Regions from separate parts of the Bradyrhizobium guangzhouense genome, predicted to be linked through region 2. Evidence: predicted binding sites of a transcription regulator. Region 2 holds the regulator's gene; each other region holds the start of a gene.
What was found. Region 2 encodes LexA, which represses DNA repair genes until DNA is damaged. Its sites were predicted from a motif close to TGTTCNNNNTGTGTTCNG; they were not measured.

Region 1 (7,190 bases), 2.0 Mb from region 2:
CACGACGCCGGCGGCGGGGGCGACGACGGCGGCCGCCCACACCGTGCGCAACATCCGCGCGCGGCGCATCGCGATCAGATCGCCGGCCGCGACGACCATGGCGAGGCCTGACATGACCAGCACGACGCCGGCGCCGCCGACGACGGTCTCGAGCCCGAACAGACCGGAGATCAGGACTGCACCGAGCGCCGGCGCGAGTGCGAAGAAATAGACGAAGTTGCGAGCGAGCGGCTCGACCGGCGGCCGGTAGATGATCGGCGCCTCCTCACTCTTGCCGGCAAACAGGGGCGTGTTGAGGAAGCTCAGCACCGGGACCGCGATCGCGCCGAACACGAGCCCACCGAGCAGCCAGGCGGCGTGGATCGCACGGGCACCGAGGTCGGCTATTTGCGGCATGGCCGGCAGCACGAGAGTTTGGGCGCGCATCAGCCAGACCGCATAGGGCAGCGCCAGCACGGCGACGACGACGAGCGCGAACAGCGGATCGAGCGCACGCAACGTGCGCCTGCCGCCCGCCGTCGAGAGCGCGAAGATGACGAGCAGCGCAAGCAGGTAGATCGCAGCCGGTGTGGTCAGGAGCAGAAGGCCCGCCTCGATCGACCAGGCGAACCAGGCGTTGCCTCGGCGTTGGCCGATGATCTGCCAGGAATGCAGCAGCAACAGCGCCCAGATCGGCCGGGCAAGGACAAGGGGGCCAAAGTCGAGCGCGGACGACGAGAAGGCCAGCACCGTCATGGTCAGGAGCGCAGCGAGCACCGCCTGCTGTGAGCCAATCACGGCCCGCGACAGATGATAGAGGGTGATGAAAGTCGCGATCTCGCAGAGCTCGGCAAGGACGTAGACGCCGAATACATGGCCGCCTGCCACGCGATAGGCGATATCCGCCAGCCAGATCGATAGCGGCGGGCCGAGATCCGTGCCGACCTGATATTCGCGGCCAAAGGCCAGCAGGGTCGCAAGGCTGCCGGGTGGGCTGCGGTAGAACAGCAACGCCACCAGCAGCCACATCGCAGCCTGCAGCAGCACGGCAATCCAGACGATCAACCGCGGCCGGGCGCGAATGAGCTCGATGACCAGGGAGGTAAACCGCATGCAACGCCCGCAAGATGCAGCCAACCCGTCCAGCCGGCCCTATTCGCTCACAGCTGTTTTGATAAAGGGCGCCACGCGCCGTGGCAACGGCGGTCTGCTCTAGAGGCCCGCTGAAGCATCGATTTCAACTGCGGTCTCCACCTGCACCTCGACCTCGGTGATGGAGAACAGATCCTGCACCGGCTCGACGGTCCAGGGCATGTGCTTGGCGCGGGCGGCGGCGACGGGGGCGAAGAAGCTGCGGTGGTGGACGGTCGGGCCGAGCCGGTCGAGCGCGTCGAGATGGTCGGGCACGGCATAGCCCTTGTGCTGTTCGAAACCATAGCCCGGGCAATCCTGCGCCAGCGCACACATCAGCCGGTCGCGCGTCACCTTGGCGACGATCGAGGCGGCCGCGATCGAGAGCACGATGCCGTCGCCGCCGATCACGGCCTCGCAATCGCAGGCCGTGTCGAGGCGATCACGGCCGTCGACGAAGACGAGCTTCGGCTGCTCGGGCAACGCGACCACCGCGCGCTTCAGCGCCCACAGCGAGGCGCGCAGGATGTTGTCGCGGTCAATCCGCGCGGGCGAGGCGACGGCGACCGAGACCTGCGCGGTGGCACAGATCCTGTCGAACAGCTTTTCGCGCTCTTCCGCCGTCAGGCGCTTGGAATCGTCGATGCCGCGCGGGATGCGGTCAGGATCGAGAATCACCGCGGCCGCGACCACGGGGCCGGCCAGCGGCCCGCGGCCGGCCTCGTCGCAGCCCGCGACCGGCCAGATGCCGCGCTTGATCAGCGCGCGCTCGCGGCGGAAGCTCGCCTTGGCCGGCGCAGCCTTCTTCTCGGCAGCCTTCTCCGGTGCGTCTTTGGCTGGCCTTTTGGTGGACTTGTCCCGAATCATGGCCGGATCGTGCGCAAGCCGGCTCGCCGGCGCAACCGGGAACCCGACGCAATTCCCGTTATTCAGGCAGCCTTATTCGGCCAGATGCACCCGCCGGTCGTCGCCGACCTCGACGCCGGGCGCGACGGCGACCTCCCAGGGATGGCCGTCGGGATCGGCAAAATAGCCGGAATAACCGCCGTAATCGGTCTCATGCGCGGCCTTCAGCAACGTGGCTCCCTTTTGCAGCGCGAACGCCAGCACGGTATCGACCTCCTCGCGCGAAGCGCAGTTCCAGGCGAGCGTGACGCCGCGGAAGGTCGTTGGTCTCGGCTGGTCCGGCAGCCTGGCGTCATCGGCGAGCTGGTCCCAGGGAAACAGGCCGAGCACCGGGCCGCCGGTGTCGAAGAATGCAACTGCTTCGCCTGTTACCTTCAGCCGGCGCGAAAAGCCGAGCGAATCATAAAAGGCGATGCTGGCACGGATGTCGCGCACGCCGAGCGTGATCACGGTCAGCCGCGGGATCGGGGCCGGCAGTTCCTTACTCATCACATACCTCGTCCGCTCCGCGCCTCAGAACAGGCTGAGCTGCTCGCCGTTCTGCTTCGGCCTGGCAAAATGATCCGTCGTCAGCTTCGAGCGGCGCTTGTTCAGCCCGAGCCGGTCGCAGGCGATCTCGAAGCGGCGGCCGATGGTCCAGGCCATCGGGCCGGTGCCCTTCATGCGCTCGCCCCATTTCGAATCGTAATCGCGGCCACCGCGCATGTCGCGGATCAGGGTGAAGACGTGGCGATAGCGGTCCGGATAATTCGCCATCAGCCATTCGCGGAAGAGATCGCGCACCTCCAGCGGCAGCCGCAGCAGCACGTAGGAGGCTTCCTTGACACCGGCATGGGCGGCGGCATCGAGGATGCGCTCGATCTCGGAATCGTTCAGCGCGGGGATGACAGGCGCGACCATCACGGTCGTGGGAATGCCGGCCTCGGACAGCTGCTTCAGCGCCTCCAGCCGTTTCGGCGGCGTCGCGGCGCGCGGCTCCATGGTCCGCGCGAGCTTCGGGTCGAGCGAGGTCACCGAGATCGCGACCTTGGCGAGGTTGCGCTTGGCCATGCGGGCGAGAATGTCGATGTCGCGCACGACCAGCGCGGATTTGGTGACGATGCCGACGGGGTGGCCGGTGCGCTCCAGCACCTCGAGAATGCCGCGCATGATTTTGCGCTCGCGCTCGATCGGCTGATAGGGATCGGTGTTGGTGCCGATCGCGATCATCCGCGGCTCGTAACCTGAGGCGGCGAGCTCCTTCTCGAGCAGAACTGGCGCTTCGGGCTTGGCGAACAGCTTCGACTCGAAGTCGAGCCCCGGCGACAGGCCGAGATAGGCATGCGTCGGCCGCGCGAAGCAATAGACGCAGCCGTGCTCGCAGCCGCGATAGGGATTGATCGAGCGGTCGAAGCCGATGTCGGGGGAGTCGTTGCGGGTGATCACCTTGCGCGAGGTGTCGACCCCGACACTGGTCTTGAACGGGGGCAGGTCGTCCAGGCTCTGCCAGCCATCGTCGAAGGCGACACGCGCCTCGGCCTCAAAGCGCCCACTGGCGTTGGACTGGGCACCCCGCCCTCGCCGGCGCTGGCGGTCGATGGCGACAGCCAACTCGGGAAAGTCAGAAGGCGCACCCGCCGGCTCGGAGGGCGCCGTGACCGGCGGGTGCTTGAGAGCAGAAGAAGAAGCTGGACTCATGCAATCAAGATAACACGCAAAAGGAACAAATCAAGAACAAGAATCGAAAACGCGAAAACAACCCCATGCACAGTAGACCTGCCTAAACTTCGCGCGCCGATTTTTGACCTCACGCAACAGCGTGTCATCTCGATCCCGTTTGATGCCGCGGATGGATCGATCGCGCCGGAACCCGGTTGGTGACGATTCCCGGTGAAGGTCGGCATGAATATGACATCTCAACAACAATCGGCCGCTGCAAGCAGCGACCTCGATCTCCTCGATCGCTACTGGCGCGCTGCGAACTATCTCTCCGTCGGGCAAATCTACCTGCTGGACAACCCACTGCTGCGCGAGCCCTTGCGGCCCGAGCACATCAAGCCGCGTCTGCTCGGCCATTGGGGGACGACGCCCGGGCTGAATTTCATCTACGCGCACCTCAACCGCCTGATCCGCGCGCTGGACCTGAGCGTGCTTTATGTCTGCGGTCCCGGTCACGGCGGCCCCGGCATGGTCGCGAACACTTATCTCGAAGGCAGCTACAGCGATATCTATCCGAACATCCCGCGCGATGCGGACGGATTGCGCAAGCTGTTCAGGCAGTTCTCATTCCCAGGCGGCATCCCGAGCCACGCAGCGCCGGAGACGCCGGGCTCGATCCACGAAGGCGGCGAGCTCGGTTACGCGCTGGTGCACGCCTATGGCGCGGCCTTCGACAACCCCGATCTGATCGTCGCCTGTGTCGTCGGCGACGGTGAGGCCGAGACCGGCCCGCTGGCCGCATCCTGGCATTCGAACAAGTTCCTCAATCCCGCGCATGACGGCGCGGTGCTGCCGATCCTGCATCTCAACGGCTACAAGATCGCCAACCCGACCGTGCTCGGCCGGATGCCTGATAGCGAGATCCGCGATCTGTTCCGCGGCTTCGGCCACGAGCCGCTGTTCGTCGAAGGCGACGATCCAAAATTGATGCATCGGGCGATGGCTGATGCGCTCGACGTCGCGATCGCGAGCATCCACTCGATCCAGCAGCACGCCCGCGACGGACGCAGCACGATCGAGCGGCCGCGCTGGCCGATGATCGTGTTGCGCAGCCCGAAGGGCTGGACCGGCCCGAAGGAGGTCGACGGCAAGAAGGTCGAGGGTTTTTGGCGCGCGCATCAGGTGCCCGTCGCGAACTGCCGCGAGAACCCGGCTCACTTGAAGATTCTCGAGGACTGGATGCGCAGCTACGAGCCGGACAAGCTGTTCGATGCCAGCGGCGCACTCATTCCCGAGCTTCAGGCCCTCGCGCCCGAAGGTGACAGGCGCATGGGCGCCAACCCGCACGCCAATGGCGGCCTCTTGAAGAAGGAATTGAAGCTGCCCGACTTCCGCAGTTTTGCCGTCGAGGTGCCGCAGCCCGGCGGCGCGACGGGGGAAGCCACGCGCGAGCTCGGCAAGTTCCTGCGGGATGTGATCCGCCTCAACGCCGGGGAGCGCAACTTCCGTATCGTGGGTCCTGACGAGACTGCGTCAAACCGGCTCGATGCCGTATTCGATGCGACCGAACGCGTCTGGATGGAGCCGATCGAGCCTTATGACGTGCATCTGGCCCAAGATGGCCGCGTGATGGAGGTGCTGAGCGAACATCTCTGCCAGGGCTGGCTCGAGGGCTATCTGCTGACCGGACGGCACGGTTTCTTCTCGTGCTATGAGGCGTTCATCCATATCGTGGATTCCATGTTCAACCAGCACGCCAAATGGCTGAAGGTGACGCGGCACCTGCCATGGCGGCGACCGATCGCCTCGCTGAACTATCTTCTGACCTCGCATGTCTGGCGCCAGGACCATAACGGCTTCAGCCATCAGGACCCGGGCTTCGTCGATCTCGTCGCCAACAAGAAGGCCGACATCGTCCGCATCTACTTCCCGCCTGACGCCAACACGCTGTTGTGGATCGCCGATCATTGCCTGCGCACCTATAACCGCATCAATGTCATCGTCGCCGGCAAGCAGCCGGCGCCGCAATGGCTGTCGATGCAGGAGGCCGCGACGCATTGCGATGCCGGCATCGGCATCTGGACCTGGGCCGGCACCGAGGACGACGACGGCGAGCCGGACGTGGTGATGGCCTGCGCCGGCGATGTGCCGACGCTGGAGACGCTCGCGGCCGTCGATCTCCTCCGCAAAGCGCTGCCGGATCTCAAGATCCGTGTCGTCAACGTCGTCGACCTCATGACGCTGCAACCCAGGGAGCAGCATCCGCATGGCTTGTCCGACCGCGACTTCGACAGTCTGTTCACGGCAGACAAGCCGGTGATCTTCGCCTATCACGGCTATCCCTACCTCATCCACCGCCTCACCTATAACCGCACCAACCATGCCGGCCTGCACGTGCGCGGCTTTGCCGAGGAAGGCACCACGACGACGCCGTTCGACATGGTCGTGCTCAACGAGCTCGACCGCTACCACCTCGCCATCGAGGCGATCGAACGCGTGCCCGGTCTTGCCACCAGGGCCGCGCAAGTGAAGCAGCAGTTCCGCGACGCGCTGATCGAGCATTCGCGTTACGTGCGTGAGCACGGCGAGGACATGCCCGTGATCCGCGACTGGGTCTGGCCGGGCAAGGCGGCATGACCGCGTCGGTCCTTGTCCTCAATGCAGGCTCCTCGAGCATCAAGTTCGGCCTGTTCGAGACCTCAGGCACCGAACCTGACCTGCTCTGCAAGGGCCTGCTCGACGAGCACGAGACGAAACCGCGCCTGGTGGCCAGGAGTCCATCGGGCGAGACGATGTTCGAGACACAGCGGGAGGCGTCGGACGCGGACGGCGGCCATCTGTTCGCAGACGTGCTCGCTTTCGTCGAGGACCGTTTTGGCGATCATCGCCTGCGCGCCGTCGGCCACCGCATCGTTCATGGTGGTCCCGACTATTCAGGCCCGGTCGAACTGACCGAAGAGGTCTACGCGAAGCTGGCGGCACTGACGCCGCTGGCGCCGCTGCATCAGCCGCGATGTCTCGCACCCGTGCACCCGATCAGGACGATCAAGCCCGAGCTGACGCAGATCGCCTGTTTCGACACCGCATTTCATCACACTATGGCCCCGCCCGCGAACCGCTTCGCGATCCCGAAGCGCTACGAGGCGCAGGGCCTGCGGCGCTACGGCTTCCACGGCCTCTCGTTCGAATATGTCGCGGTCCGTTTGGCTGTCATCGCGCCCGAGCTCGCAGCCAGGCGCGTTGTCATCGCCCATCTCGGCAATGGCGCGAGCCTCTGCGCCTTGCGCGACGGCCGCAGTGTCGACACCACAATGGGGCTGACGCCGCTCGACGGACTCGTGATGGGCACGCGTTGCGGCACGATCGATCCCGGCGTGCTGCTCTACTTGCTGCAACATGAGAAGATGTCGGCCGAAGATCTAGAGCATCTGCTCTACCACGAGTCCGGCCTGCTCGGCGTCTCCGGCCTCTCCGCGGACATGCGGACGCTGCTTGCGAGCAGCGAGGCGTCGGCGCGCGAGGCGGTCGATCTCTTC
Region 2 (7,190 bases):
CAGTCGCGCGGCCCTGGTGGTGACGGCAAGGCCTGCGCCGCCGGATTGTGGTGCGATGCTGGTCGACCGGCCGCGTCTGGTGAGCCAGGGCGCGCTGGCGCTGACACGCCGCGGCGATGGGTTTGCGGTTCAGTCGGTGAGGGCACGGGGCGCAAACCGCCCCTGGTCGCCGGCGGCGGCCGGCGATGGAGATTTTGAACGGACCCTCGTGCCACGGTCGGCGACTCCGCGCGCGAAGGACGCAACACCGTCCGAGGCCGACCTTCAGGCCGAGGACTAAGGCCTGATCCGCAAAAGTGTGTAGCGGTTTCCCGGCGCGACAAACGCGAAAACGCGCTTACGCGGAGGTCATGCCCAAGGATGACGGCTCAGCCGATCGGAAGGCGCGGGGGCGTCGGACTGATGTCGGCAGTCACTTGCGGCTTGTGCTCGCGCTCACCGAGCGGCTGGGCCACCGGCAGTTGCAGCACGGTCGCGCGCTGGCCTTCGACGAGCTGGGTCACCAGGACGTATTTGCCATCCGGGAATTCGATCGCGTCGTGATGACGATCGGGAATGTGCGGATCGACCTTGCCGAACTTGCCGACGCGCGAATTGATGGTGCGCGTCCAGATCCAGCGGTTGTCGTAGCGGACGTTGTCGGCGAAGGCGAGCTCCGTCCCCGGCAGCAGGCAGACCGCGACCGACATGTCGGCTTCGGAGGCGAAGCCGCGCGTCGAGGTGCCGCGGAACGTTGTCGTGACGATCGTCTCGCCGACTTCTGCGGGACGCGTCGCGACGGCATGCAGGCTATAGTCACACATCGGGTGCTCCTCATCAGCGATAGAGCACCCACGCCTCTTCTGAGGCGCAGGCCTCTATCAGAGTGGAAGCCTGCGATCATATGCGATGTTGGGGGCAAATCTGCGGCTTGAGTCTGCAGGCTGCCATCACAATATCTTTTTCAGGCACGCGAGGAACAAAGCCTGCTCCCGTGCATTCGCGAGCCTCTCCGTTAGCGGCCGGCAGGTGCCGACCAGCCCGAATATGGCCAGGCTGGCTGCGCCGGCTGCTCGACGGCGTTGCGGGCATTGCGGAGTTGCCCGCTCGTCGCCTGGGGCGCCTTGCGAATGTGATGCTGCGGCTGCGCAGCGAAGGCTTGCGACGGTGACGTTGCGATCAGTGCCATCGTGGCGGTGATCAAAAAGAACTTGCGCATGGCGGTCTCCTCGGTCTCGCAAAGGCGCAACGAAGCGATGCGTGCTTCGTTGTGGCGTGCCGGGGATGTAGCGCGGGAGAGGGGGCCGGATAATCTGTGCAGAACCAGAAAGACTATCCAGCCGGAGCGGACAACCGCCCGCTCCAATCATGAAGGCACGCTCGCCAGCGGCGGCGCGCGACGGGTTCAGTATTTCCGGTACAGCCCGATCAGCTTGCCCTGGATCTTGACCCGGTTGGGCGGCAGGATCCGGACCTCGTAGGCGGCGTTTGCCGGCTCGAGCGCAATCGAGGCGCCACGGCGGCGGAAGCGTTTGAGCGTTGCTTCCTCGTCGTCGATCAACGCCACCACGATATCGCCGGTGTCGCAGCTCTCGTTGCGCTGGATCAGCGCCATGTCGCCGTCGAGAATCCCGGCATCGACCATGGAATCGCCGCGCACTTCGAGCGCGTAGTGCTCGCCCGCGCCGAGCATGTCGGGCGGGACGCTGATGGTGTGGCTGCGGGTCTGCAAGGCCTCGATCGGCGTACCGGCCGCGATCCGGCCCATCACGGGAACCGCGACGGGGCGCTCGCCTTCGTCAGCGGGCGGGCTCGACGTCGTCCGCACCTTGCCGAGATTGCCCTCGATGACGCTCGGCGTGAAGCCGCGGCGGCTGCCGGCAGCCGCCTGGAGTTCGGGCAGCTTGATCACTTCGATGGCGCGGGCGCGGTTGGGCAGGCGGCGGATGAAGCCACGTTCCTCGAGCGCGGTGATCAGGCGATGGATGCCCGACTTGGAGCGCAGGTCGAGCGCGTCCTTCATCTCGTCGAAGGAGGGCGGCACGCCGCTTTCCTTCAATCGCTCGCTGATGAACCGCAGGAGCTCGTATTGTTTGCGCGTTAACATCTCGACCAAAATCCCCCTGACGATGTCGTTCGATTCCGAGACGCTGAATTCAGCAATAAGCCGCTACATGCTCGAAACAAATCATGAACGGACACTATATGTTCGATACATGTTCCGCAACTGCTTAATTTACCGTGAACGCGACAAAGTTCGCGGAACGGTTGCGAACGGTGCGCTCACTCGGGCAATCGCAGCACCTCGCATGGCGTGCCGGCTTCGGCTTTCGGCGCGAACGGCGGACGCACGAGAAGTGCCTGTGCCGCAGCGAGATTCGCAAGCAGCGAGGAATCCTGGTGATTGACGGGAAGAGCTAGAAGCGTGCCGTCATCGCGCGTCTGCAGACGCGCACGCAGATAATCCTCGCGCTGGTCGTTGGCGCCGACGTCGCGGCCGAGCACAGCGCGTTCGCGGCGATGATGAATCACCTGACGGCCCGACAGTGCGCGAATCAGCGGCACCAGAAACAGGAAGCCGCAGACGTAGGATGACACGGGATTGCCGGGCAGGCCGATCACGCGCATTGGCCCGAGTTGCCCGTTCATCATCGGCTTGCCCGGTCGCATCGCGATCTTCCAGAACGCCATCGAGATGCCCTCGTCGGTCAGCGCCCGCTGCACCAGGTCGTGGTCACCGACAGAGGCGCCGCCGGTCGTGATCAGGATGTCGGCGCCGGATTCCCGCGCGCGGCGAATGCCTGATGTGGTGGCGGCAAGCGTGTCGGCGGCAACCCCGAGATCGATGGTGTCGGCCCCCTCGCTGCGGGCGAGGGCGTGCAGGGCGTAGCCGTTGGAATAGACGATCTGGCCGTGGCCGGGCGTCGAGCCGGGCATCACCAACTCGTCGCCGGTTGCGAGAATCGCGACCTTCGGGCGGCGGCGGACGGCAAGCTGCGGGTGGTTCATGCCGGCAGCGAGCGCAAGGTCGCGCTCGGTCAGGCGCATCCCCTTGTGCAGGAGCACCTCACCCTCGCGGAAATCGATCCCGGCGGGGCGGATGTGCCGCCCGGTGACGGCGGCTTCCTTGATCGTGATGTGCTTGCCGTCCGCGACGGTGTCTTCCTGGATCACCACCGCATCCGCGCCGGCGGGCACGACCCCGCCGGTGAAGATCCGCACGGCTTGGCCAGCGCCGACTGTTCCCGCAAATGGGCGGCCGGCTGCGACCTCGCCGATGACGGTGAGCTGCGCACCGACCTTCGCCGCATCGGCCGCGCGGACGGCATAGCCATCCATCGCCGACATGTCCTGCGGCGGCTGCGTCCGCCGCGCGGCAACGTCGCGCGCGAGCACGCGATGGAAGGCCTGATCCAGCGCGATCATTTCCTCAGCCAAAGGCTCTACACCGGCGAGCACGGCGGCAAGCGCATCGGAAACCGGCATGAGGGCCACGGTGAACTCCCGCAACAAGATCGAAGGACTCGGTCGGCAAGGTTCTAGCCGAGCGGAGAGGCCGAGGCAAAAGGGGTTATATCGCCGCGAAGCTTACGCTTGGGGCAGGGCTTGAGTCGCGACATGATCCGGAGGGCGAGGCAAACCGGTATGAGGAGCGGCAGCCTGCGCGCGGCACTACGACCGCGTTATGGGATTTCCCCTTGCCGCCTCTCCATCTTCGGCGACGTCAGGCGCCTTGGGCCCTTGATCCTTGTCCGGCAACGGATCGGCCTGGGCCTTCAGGTCGGCCGCCTTGCTCATCAGCTTGGCGGAAAGCTCGGAGTCCGAGGTGGTCTTGGCGAATTTGACGAGCAGCGAGGCCTGCTTGGTGAGGTAGGTTTTGCCCAACACGATGATAAGTCCATGTAGAATTCCCAACGGACTGATGAGTCCGGAAGCGGGCATTCGTTCCCGGAACTCTGTATAAAAATGCACAGAGCGACTTGGTTCCATGCCCGCGCGCGAAATAGTTCCGGGTCGCGGCGTCTCGCGGTCAGATCCCCAGAGCTTTCAGCGCATTCCCGACATCGGTCGGCGAGGTCACATGGACCGCGGTCAGGCCGCGGGCGCGCGCGCCTTCGATGTTCTCTGCGAGGTCGTCGAAGAACACGATCCGGCTGGCCGGCACGCCCATCGCGGCGACGACATGGTCGAACGCTTCAGCATCCGGTTTGCGCAGCCCGATGCTGGAGGACAGGTACAGCTCGCGGAAATGGCCGAGCAGGTCGGCATATTGCTTCGAGAAATAGTCTACATGCGGGCGGTTGGTGTTGGAGAAGGCATAGACCGGCATCTGTTTTGCCGCGCGGGGCAGGAGCTCCGTGATATCAGGCATTTCGCCGGCGAAGATCGCGTTCCACCCCTCCAGGAACTGGTCATCCGAAATGGAGATTCCGAGCGAAGAGCGCAGGGAGGCAAAATAGTCCTCGTCGCTGAGCTTGCCGACCTCGTGCAGCCGGTAGGCCTCGTCGCGCACATAGCGCCCGACGATGGCTTCGGGCTTGCAGCCGGCATGTCCGGCCCAGCAGGCGATCGCCCTGGAGAAATCGATGTCGAGCACGACGCGCCCGAGATCGAACAGGAGCGCATCTGCGCTGCCGGGAGAGAGCGAGGTCATTGCGTCCTTTCGGGTCAGTATCGATAGGGTTCGTGGTCGAACAGCGGGAACGCGCTGAACACGCTCGGCGCATTGGTCGCGGTGGCCGGGTGCAGACAGGATCTGTTGACCTCGGCGAACGAGGTGGCACCCAACAGACCGAGGCAGCGCAGCACCTCGTCTTCCAGCAGTTCCAGCATCCGCGTCACGCCGGTCTCGCCGGCTGCCGCCAGCGCCCAGCATTGCAGCCGGCCGATGCCGACGAGGTCGGCGCCCGCGGCGATCGCCTTGACGATATCGGTGCCGCGGCAGAAGCCGCCATCGACCATGATCTTGGCGCGGCCCTTCACCGCATCGACGATTTCCGGCAGCACATGCATGGCGCCGCGGCCGTGATCAAGCTGGCGGCCGCCATGGTTGGAGACATAGATCCACTCGACGCCGTGATCGACCGCGATCTGCGCGTCCTCGGCGGTTGCGATGCCCTTGATGATCAGGGGAATCTTGAACTTGTCCTTGATCATCTTCACGGTCCGCCACTCCAGACCCTTCTGGTAGTCGCCGCCGGTGGCGCGCAGGCGGCTCTCGCGAACGTAGCGCTTGGCGATGTCACGCTCGCGACGGCTGTAATGAGCGGTGTCGACGGTCAGGCAGAAGGCGGCATAATCGGCCTTCTGCGCACGGCTGACGACGTCGGCGACGAACGCGTCATCGCCGCGGACGTAGAGCTGGTACATGCGCAGCGCATCGGGCGCGGCTTCGGCCGTCTTTTCCAGGCCGGGCTCGGAGACGGAGCTGAGCATGTGCGACGCACCAAAAGCGCCGGCGGCGCGCGCGACGCTGGCTGCGCCATTGGGGTCGAAGATCTCGAGCGCGCCGACGGGGGCGAGCACCACAGGCAGTCGCATCTTGCGGCCGAACTGCTCGACCGAGCCGCTGACCTTGCGCATGTCGCGCAGCACACGCGGGCGGAACGCGATCTCGTCCAGCGCCATGCGGTTGCGGCGCATCGTGGTCTCGGTCTCGGCCGCGCCGACGATGTAGTCCCAGGCGTTCTGGTTGAGGTTGGAACGCGCCTTCCGGATGAATTCGTGCAGGTTCTGGAACGGCTCGTTGCTGGCGCCGAGTTCGACGTTCCGTTCCGGCCGGAGTGCTTCGTTCATTGTTATCCTCCCGAGAATTTGAAGTCTTATGCCATCGCCTATCCCGTCCGGCCCTGCAAAACCATCCTAAAATCGCATAGCTGCGAGGCGTCGTCCGGTCGACTGATTCCCGCCGGGAGCGGGGCCGGTCTACGAACGTTGCCAAATGTTTAGGTTCAGGCGAAGGATTTTTAGCGCGTACCCGCCCGCAAGGCGGGACGGCCTTGAAGAAACCTGAATGATATTGTGAGAACCGGGCTGGATCGCCACTTGCATGGCGGCTGCCAAGCCTCAAAAGAACCGCTAAGCGAAAAGGCCACCCATTCCATGCGGAAAACCCTGCTCTTCCCCCTGGGCGCGCTCACCGGAGCGTGCCTGACCCTCCTCGTATCAGGTCCGCAGGGCGGACTATGGGCGGCACGGGCGGCGGCAAGCGCGGACGACGCGTATTCCCAGCTCAATCTGTTCGGGGAGGTCTTCGAGCGGGTGAAGGCGAGCTACGTCGAGAAACCCGACAACGCCAAGCTGATCGAAGGCGCCATCACCGGCATGGTGACCTCGCTCGATCCGCATTCGCGCTACATGAACGCCAAGGCCTGGACCGAGATGCAGGAGACCACTTCCGGCGAGTTCGGCGGCCTCGGCATCGAGGTCACGATGGAAGAGGGCCTGGTCAAGGTCGTTTCCCCGATCGACGATACCCCGGCGTCCAAAGCCGGCATCATGTCCGGCGACCTCATCAGCAAGATCGACGGCGAAAACGTGCAGGGCATGACGCTCGAGCAGGCCGTCAACAAGATGAAGGGCCCGGTCGACACCAAGACCAAGCTGACCATCGTGCGCAAGGGCGCCGCCGCCCCGCTCGATGTCGCGATCACGCGCGAGATCATCCATGTCCGTCCGGTCCGCTTCCACGTCGAGAACGGCGACATCGGCTATATCCGCGTCACCTCGTTCAACGAGCAGACCACCGATGGCCTGAAGAAGGCGATCGCCTCGATCTCCAAGGACGTCCCGCAAGACAAGCTCGTCGGCTATGTGATGGATCTGCGCAACAATCCGGGCGGCCTGCTCGACCAGGCGGTGTCGGTGTCGAGTGCGTTCCTGCAGCGTGGCGAAGTCGTCTCGACCCGCGGACGCAATCCGGAGGAAACCCAGCGCTTCACCGCGCATGGCGGCGACCTTACCAAGGGCAAGCCGCTCGTCGTCCTGATCAACGGCGGCTCGGCCTCCGCCTCGGAGATCGTCTCCGGCGCCCTGCATGACCACAAGCGCGCGACGCTGATCGGCACCCGCTCGTTCGGCAAGGGCTCGGTGCAAACCATCATCCCGCTCGGTGCCGGCAACGGCGCGCTGGCGCTGACCACCGCGCGCTACTACACCCCGTCGGGCCGCTCGATCCAGGCCCAGGGCATCGCGCCGGACATCGAGATCCT
Region 3 (7,190 bases), 820 kb from region 2:
CCAGCTGCAATTGGTTGCTCGGGCTGGGATCAAACCACAGCTCGATCTCTTCAACACCATAGGCCTTGCAGAACCAGACCAGTCCAAGCTCCTTGTGCGCGAGACCGCTCTGGGGCGACCGCGCGACAAGGTCGGACCAACGTACCTCCGGGTCGCCTCTGAAATAGCCTCCCGTGAGGTACTCCCCAAGGTGGTGCGACGTCGGCAGCGGGCCCCAGACGAATCGAAAGATCAGCGGGACGACCATGTCGGCGCGATCGGCGTAGGTGAGTCCAACGCCGGACGGACTGGTCAGGATTACGCGCTTCATGGCCCCCGTGCCCTACTCCAAAACGAGACGCAATCGCGTCTCAAATTGATCTTCAAACCTTTGAGCAATGTAGACTAGGCAGGCGCAATCAACGAACGGCTGTCGCGATCCCAGCGCCAGAGCTTGTCGTTGGTCAATTCAGTCCCGCCCCACCAGCGATAGATCTGGTTGTGGCGCCACATATCGTCCTCGCGCGAAAAAATGGAACGCCCGAGTTCGGTCAGCGTGACCTTCCACTCGCTCCTGCCGAAATAGCGGTCCTCATTGTTGAAAGCCGGATCGCCCAACAGGACCGCTGGCGCCGAATGTGCGCCCAGCTCGAGCAGAGCATCACGCGCTTCGCCTTCTTCGAGCACATCGCGCATCCACCTCGCCTCGGTGACACGTCTTGGGTCGGTGTGCCCATCGTTCACAAAGTCCAGAATATCCATTTCAGTGGCACCCAGGCCCGTCACGCTGTCCGGAAGCTCTTCAAGCAAGGCAATGAACGCCGATCGAAGTCTCGGCAGGATCATCAAATCCGTCATCAGAAGATCGAAACAAGGCTCTGGCGTTTCCGCCCGATAGGCCTGCCAGGCGCGGCTTGCGATCGCGAGGTGATTGTCGGTCACCTTGAAGGCCGGCAGCTTCCATTTTGCGACAGACTCTGGAGCATAGTCCGCAACATGATCGTCTGTGTGCAACAGGCTCAGTTTCGTTGTGATCTCCTTGTAGGGGCGAAGCAGGTCCAGCAGCCAGACCAGCACAAGCTGATCATTTGGTCGGGGATCGACCCATATTTCAATTGAGTCGAACTTCGCACACAGCTCGAAAAAGCCGATGTCGCGCGTTCCGAAACCTTCCAGCGAACCTCGAGAAGCGTCATCGAGCCAATGATCGCCCGGATTGCAGTGCTTTGCCGATCGGCGCTCCAGCCCCGTCAAAAGCCGCTCCGCGGAAGGCAATTTTGTCCAGACGAAGCGTGGGTAAAATCCGAGCACCATGTTCGCGCGGCGCGTCTGGCGAAGCACGCTTTCGTCAAGATGGTTCGTGGATAAAATCAAATGAGACACAGTCGCCTCTCAAAATTGATACGCAAGACAGGAACATATTGAGCATGCACGCCGTCAGGCAGGCGCAACCAACGAACGGATTTCGCGATCCCAGCGCCAGAGCCGTTCGTTGGTCAATTCAGTGCCGCCCCACCAGCGCTTGATCGGGTTGTGACGAGAAAAATCATCCTCCGCTTCCACCACCGCTTGACCGAGCTTGGTGAGGCCGACCTTTGCCCTGCGATACCGCTGGTAGCGGGTGTGCTCACTCGGATCGAACGGCCCCTCACCCAATCCGAAAATGAGCGGCTCGGGACATTGCGCGAGCTCATCGAACAGGTCGCCCGCCTCGCCTTCGTTGATGACACGTCGGTCCCGCGCCGCGTAAAGCGCCTGGCCCGGATCGGTGCAGCCATAGCTGAGAGCTTCCAGCATAAGTTGCTCGCTGGCCCCGATGCCGTTCAGACTATCCGGAAGCTCCTCGAGCAATGCGATGATCGCGGGGCGAAGTCGCGGCAGGATCGTCGTGTCCTGCATCAGGAGCTCAAAGCAGCCTTCCGGAGTGGGAGCGCGCCAGGCCTGCCAGGCTCGGCTGGCAAGCGCGAGGTGGCGGTCAGTGACCTTGAACACTGGCAGCTTCCATTCCTTCAGTGATTCCGGGAGATAGTTGGCGATCTCATCGTCGGCCTGGACGAGGCTCAACTTCGATGAGACTTCCTTGTAGGGACGAAGAAAATCGAGCAGCCAGATGAGGATGAGTTGAGCGTTGGCGTTTGGATCGGCCCAAAGCTCGATCGAGTCGAACGTATCGCAAAATTCCAGGAGACCGCGAGTCCGGTCAGTCGTTCGCCCTATCCCCATCCGTCGAAAATGATCGAGCCAGTGCTTGCCCTCGCGGTCATGCTTGGACGAGCGCGGCTCCAGCAAGACGGCAAGCTCGGCCTCTGTCGGCAATTGTCCCGTGACGAAGCGAAGATCGAAGCCGACGACTTCATTTGCCAAACATGTCGGGCGCAAACAATGTGCAGCGTGATCGTCTGTTGTCAGGATCAAATGTGACACGCCGTCCTCTCAACCGAATTGGATACCGAAGCGTCATGACCAGATAGCGGCTTTGTCAGGCAGGTGCGATCAACGACCGCCCTCGGGCATCCCACCGCCAGAGACGTTCGTTGGTGAGAAGCGCACCGCCCCACCAGCGCTTGATCGGGTTGTATCGGAGGAAGGAAGTCCTTTTCTCCCGCCAAGACCGCCCCTCCTCCAGATCGGCGAGGCCCGCTCCTTGAATGGCGCCGGCGATCGACGAGTCTGTCGTAACAATGAGCCGTGTCATGCTCGTGGCCTCAGGGCTTCGTCAAGACAGTGCCGTAGCGCCACAGCCGCTCGTTGGTCAGGTGCGTGCCGCCCCACCAACGATCAATCGGATTGTGGCGACTGAAATCCTCCTGATGAGCCAGGACGGCCTTGCCGAACTCGGTCAACGACAGCCGGCTGCGGAGATAAACCTCGTGCCGGCCTCTGAGATCGCCAAGGTCGATGGTGCGCAATTCTTCGCCCAGCCCGGCCACAGCTGGCTTGGGACCGAGGGCGAGGCCTTCGAGCAAATATCCCAGTTCGACCTCACCCCACACGTAAGTGCCCCGTAGCGAGCGCAAATGGAACAGCGCATTCGTGTTCACATACCAGTCAAGCATCTCCAGAAATCGCGTCTCGGTCGCACCGAGCCCTGTCAATGGAGACGGGAGTTCTGCCAGTAGCTCGAGCAAGGCCGGCCGCAGCATCAGCAAGGCACTCAGATCGCGGTGAAGCAGATCGATGCAGGCCTCCGGGGTCGGCGCGCGGTAGGCCGACCACGCCAATTTTGCAATCTCGAATTCCTTCGCGCCAACTCGTCCGACGGGAATATGGCGTTCCCCCTTAGCGAAATCATAGTCGGGACTGAACATCAGATCGGAATCCAGCAATCGCAGCCCGAGCTTCTGCGCCAGCGCTGGATAGTTGCTCAGGTGATCGAGCAACCAGACGAGTTGCAATTGGTCTCGAACAGTCGCGGCGAACCAGAGCTCGACCTTGTCATACGGCTCGCAAAATTCGGCCAGTGACGATTTGCGCCCCTTGGCGCCCCGTGGCCAGCGGACCCAATCCGACCAGTGCTCGGCCGGTCCTAGATCCGTCGTGTAGGCCGCTAAATATGCCGAGAGTTTTTCCGCCGGCGGAAGCGGCCCCCACGCAAATTGAAAATGGAAGGGAATGACGATCTCAGCCAAACCCGATCGCGCAAGCTCGCTGCCGCCGCCCCAGCCGGTCAAGATCAGACGCCTCATCACGCCCCCACTCCAACGCAAAACGAAAACGGACGCTGACGACGTCGGCAACTCAACGTCCTCAGCGCCCGCTCCTCGCGAACTGTTACTCGAAGGCTTACTCGTCCGCGGGCTCTTCGCCGTCGGCGTCGCTCTCGGGCGTGCCGGCCAGGATCTGCTCGGAAATCAGGCCGGAGTTCTGGCGGATCGCGGTCTCGATCTTGGCGGTGATGTCGGGGTTGGACTTCAGGAACGCTTTCGAGTTCTCGCGGCCCTGGCCGAGGCGCTGGCTGTCATAGGAGAACCAGGCGCCCGATTTCTCGACGATGCCGGCCTTGACGCCGAGATCGAGGATTTCGCCCATCTTGGAGACGCCCTCGCCGTACATGATGTCGAACTCGACCTGCTTGAAGGGCGGCGCCAGCTTGTTCTTCACCACCTTCACACGCGTGGTGTTGCCGACCACTTCGTCGCGCTCCTTGATCGCGCCGATGCGGCGGATGTCGAGGCGGACCGAGGCGTAGAACTTCAGCGCGTTGCCGCCGGTCGTGGTCTCGGGCGAACCGTACATCACACCGATCTTCATGCGGATCTGGTTGATGAAGATCACCATGGTGTTGGACTTGTTGATCGAGGCCGTCAGCTTGCGCAGCGCCTGGCTCATCAGGCGGGCCTGCAGGCCCGGCAGCGCATCGCCCATCTCGCCTTCGAGCTCGGCCTTCGGCACCAGCGCCGCAACCGAATCGACCACCAGCACGTCCACCGCACCCGAACGCACCAGCGTGTCGCAGATTTCCAGCGCCTGCTCGCCGGTATCGGGCTGGGAGATCAAGAGTTCGTCGATATTGACCCCGAGCTTGCGGGCATAGACCGGGTCGAGCGCGTGCTCGGCGTCGATGAAGGCGCAGATGCCGCCCTTCTTCTGGGCTTCCGCCACCGTGTGCAGCGCCAGCGTGGTCTTGCCCGAGGATTCCGGCCCGTAGATCTCGACGATGCGGCCCTTGGGCAGGCCGCCGATGCCAAGCGCGATATCGAGCCCGAGCGAGCCTGACGACACCGCCTCGATGTCCATCGAACGGTCGTTCTTGCCGAGCTTCATCACCGAGCCCTTGCCGAACTGGCGCTCGATCTGGGAGAGCGCGGCAGCCAGAGCTTTACTCTTGTCCATGGAAGATCCTTCGACGATACGCAGGGCAGTGGTGGACATTGGGTCGTGCTCCTTATGGCGAGGATTCGGGTGCGGGACAAACGATTGGCGCGGCGGGTCGTCGATATCCGCAATGTACACCATCTGTTCTCTGTTCGCAATATGTTCTTTGCAGATTTGGGGCAGATATATACCCTTTGAACATGTACGCTGAATCGTGTACATGGAGGGCTTCTGCCACTAGCGCTAGAGTCGGTCTAGCGCGGCGGGAGACGTGCGAATGGGCGATTATCTGGCGCGGCTATGGGAGTTCGGTTGGGCTGTCATTACCTACTGGCTATGGTGGGTAACGACCGTGCCATTTCTTATAGATCAGCTTCTAAGCAAGAACTTCTGGCACCCGGAAACAATTGAACGGATTGATCAATTCTGGCCCCCAGAAAAGCGACATAGGCTCTTCAAACGGCTCGCCATATTTGGGCTCGCGTTAGGGTCCTTTCTCGCCTTCGATCATGTGAACAGCGAACTTAAATCGACGAGGGAGGAATTGGCGGCGGCGAGGTCCCTCAGGAGCGCACCAGCGGAAGTTCCAAAGCCCCCAATAGTGGCAGATCAGAGCATCTTTCGATCGACACAGTACAAAGAGAATCTGTCGAACCGATTAGATCGCATCTCGGAACAGATGAACAAGACGGACCAGGGAATATTCATACCTGCCAACCAAGTCCTGCTTGACAGATTTTTAGCGCGCCCAGTCGGAGAGGCGAAGGGATATCTGGACAAATTGGATGGGATTAGGGCCGCGTCAAAAGCAATGGAGACCTCTCTCTATGATGATTTGCTGGGACAGGAGAGAGATTATCGAGTGGAGATCAATCGCATCTTATTTCCAAAAGAACCGCTCATTAATTTCATGATTGCCGCAGATGCGTACCGCAACAACATATCAGTCTGGATGAAACTCAACGACACCGTCCCCGCTGCCAATAGCGAGTTGCGCCAAATGGTAGTGGCTTCGGCAAATTCATTTGGTAAAGCTCGGGACGAACTACTGAAATGGGTATCGCAAAGACAGGATTTGGTCGAGAAATCTAGAAGGGAGCTGCACGGATGACGGACCACAAGCACTCCGCCCGAAAAAGGTTTGATCAGCTTTTGCAGGCAATGGTCACTCAACCCGTACCCGAGGAAAAGCCTGCAAAAGAAGCTCGAACATCAAGGCAGGCTGACGGCGCAAGTTATGGCGATACTCGAACTCGCGAAGGTAAAGCTGCAAGTGCTTCTTCGAAACCCAAACGTAAGTCCCGTTGATCCCGCGCTTCACCTGCGACCAGAAAGACTCGATTGAGTTGGTGTGCACGTCGCCGCGCACGTATTCCTTGGCAGAGTGATCCACGCTTTCGTGGTCATAGCCGTACTTCTCAGTGAGCAGCTTGAAGTTCGATGCTTCGTCCGTGTGGACGCGCGATCCCTCTTTCACGAACCGCACGACGTGCGGCAGAATGTGAGCCTTGGTGCGGGCCTGCACGACGCGGGTAACAACGTCCCCGCCCCGTTCAATGACGCCCATGACAATCGCCTTGTCGTCCTCGCCGATCTTGTCGTGGCCGCCGATGAACGTTTCGTCGATCTCAACTGTCTTGCCGGGGCCGCCCATTGGGAAGTCGCCATCGACGTAGCCCATGTACAGGCGGATCAGATGGCACATGCGCCATGCCGTCTTGTAAGTCACGCCTAGCTGGCGCTGCACCTCCTTGGCCGCCACACCGTTCCGCGTCTCGCAGAACAGGAACATGACATAAAACCAGTCCCGCAGGCTGGTACGGGTCTTCTCGAACGGGGTGCCAGCGGTCGGATAGACCTGATAGCCGCAATGCTCGCACTCGAATGACCGACGCGCCTTCACGCGGTAGTAGGTCGCCTCTTTCTGGCACTTGAAGCAGGTGAACCGCTCGCCGAACCGCGTGCGCATCAGGTGAGTTAGGCAGCTATCCTCATCGGGAAACCGCTTCTGGAACTCACGTATCTTTGAGGGCTTCTGGGCCATGGCGCATTCCTCGGAGAATGCCCATTCTATATCAGGGTTTGTTCTACATGTCTAGAGGGTATATATCCGATTTGGGGGGATTTTGACCTCCGGAAGTCCCCGGGTTCGAATTTGTGAGTGTTCCCAAGGCGAGGCGCGACCCAGACTGGGCACATGGTCATGAACGCGCTGAAGCTAGCCGCCTCTGCCGGGCTCGTGTTGGTCGCGGGCGGGGCCTGGCCATATCATCGCTATGGAGCAGCCGTCTCCATTGGCTTCTGCATCGCGGCGGCCGTCGTCCTGCACTTCGTTGCGCCCTGAAAAGCCTCCTAATTCGCAGCGGCCGGGCGCTTCGCATCCCCGAGAATCAGCA

Region 1: XH91_RS26375 (PA0069 family radical SAM protein) is a predicted target of LexA. The motif match lies at 3,715-3,732, and genes of this name have one in related genera.
Region 3: recA (recombinase RecA) is a predicted target of LexA. The motif match lies at 4,944-4,961, and genes of this name have one in related genera.

The regions. Positions count from the first base shown of each region.
Region 1 covers NZ_CP030053.1:5,507,595-5,514,784, forward strand. Annotated here, with positions in the region: gene XH91_RS26360 (glycosyltransferase family 39 protein) at 1-1,092, opposite strand, end outside; gene rnhB (ribonuclease HII) at 1,192-1,977, opposite strand; gene XH91_RS26370 (VOC family protein) at 2,050-2,505, opposite strand; gene XH91_RS26375 (PA0069 family radical SAM protein) at 2,530-3,693, opposite strand; gene XH91_RS26380 (phosphoketolase family protein) at 3,904-6,291, shown strand; gene XH91_RS26385 (acetate/propionate family kinase) at 6,288-7,190, shown strand, end outside.
Region 2 covers NZ_CP030053.1:3,462,429-3,469,618, forward strand. Annotated here, with positions in the region: gene XH91_RS16725 (ComEC/Rec2 family competence protein) at 1-280, shown strand, start outside; gene XH91_RS38840 (hypothetical protein) at 369-803, opposite strand; gene XH91_RS16735 (hypothetical protein) at 995-1,198, opposite strand; gene lexA (transcriptional repressor LexA) at 1,385-2,086, opposite strand; gene XH91_RS16745 (molybdopterin molybdotransferase MoeA) at 2,263-3,474, opposite strand; gene XH91_RS16750 (hypothetical protein) at 3,652-3,867, opposite strand; gene XH91_RS16755 (HAD-IA family hydrolase) at 4,010-4,633, opposite strand; gene XH91_RS16760 (alpha-hydroxy acid oxidase) at 4,648-5,775, opposite strand; gene XH91_RS16765 (S41 family peptidase) at 6,082-7,190, shown strand, end outside.
Region 3 covers NZ_CP030053.1:2,644,781-2,651,970, reverse strand. Annotated here, with positions in the region: gene XH91_RS12675 (hypothetical protein) at 1-310, opposite strand, end outside; gene XH91_RS12670 (hypothetical protein) at 385-1,362, opposite strand; gene XH91_RS12665 (hypothetical protein) at 1,417-2,403, opposite strand; gene XH91_RS12655 (hypothetical protein) at 2,685-3,665, opposite strand; gene recA (recombinase RecA) at 3,763-4,851, opposite strand; gene XH91_RS12645 (hypothetical protein) at 5,072-5,905, shown strand; gene XH91_RS12640 (IS1595 family transposase) at 5,960-6,838, opposite strand; gene XH91_RS12635 (hypothetical protein) at 7,147-7,190, opposite strand, start outside.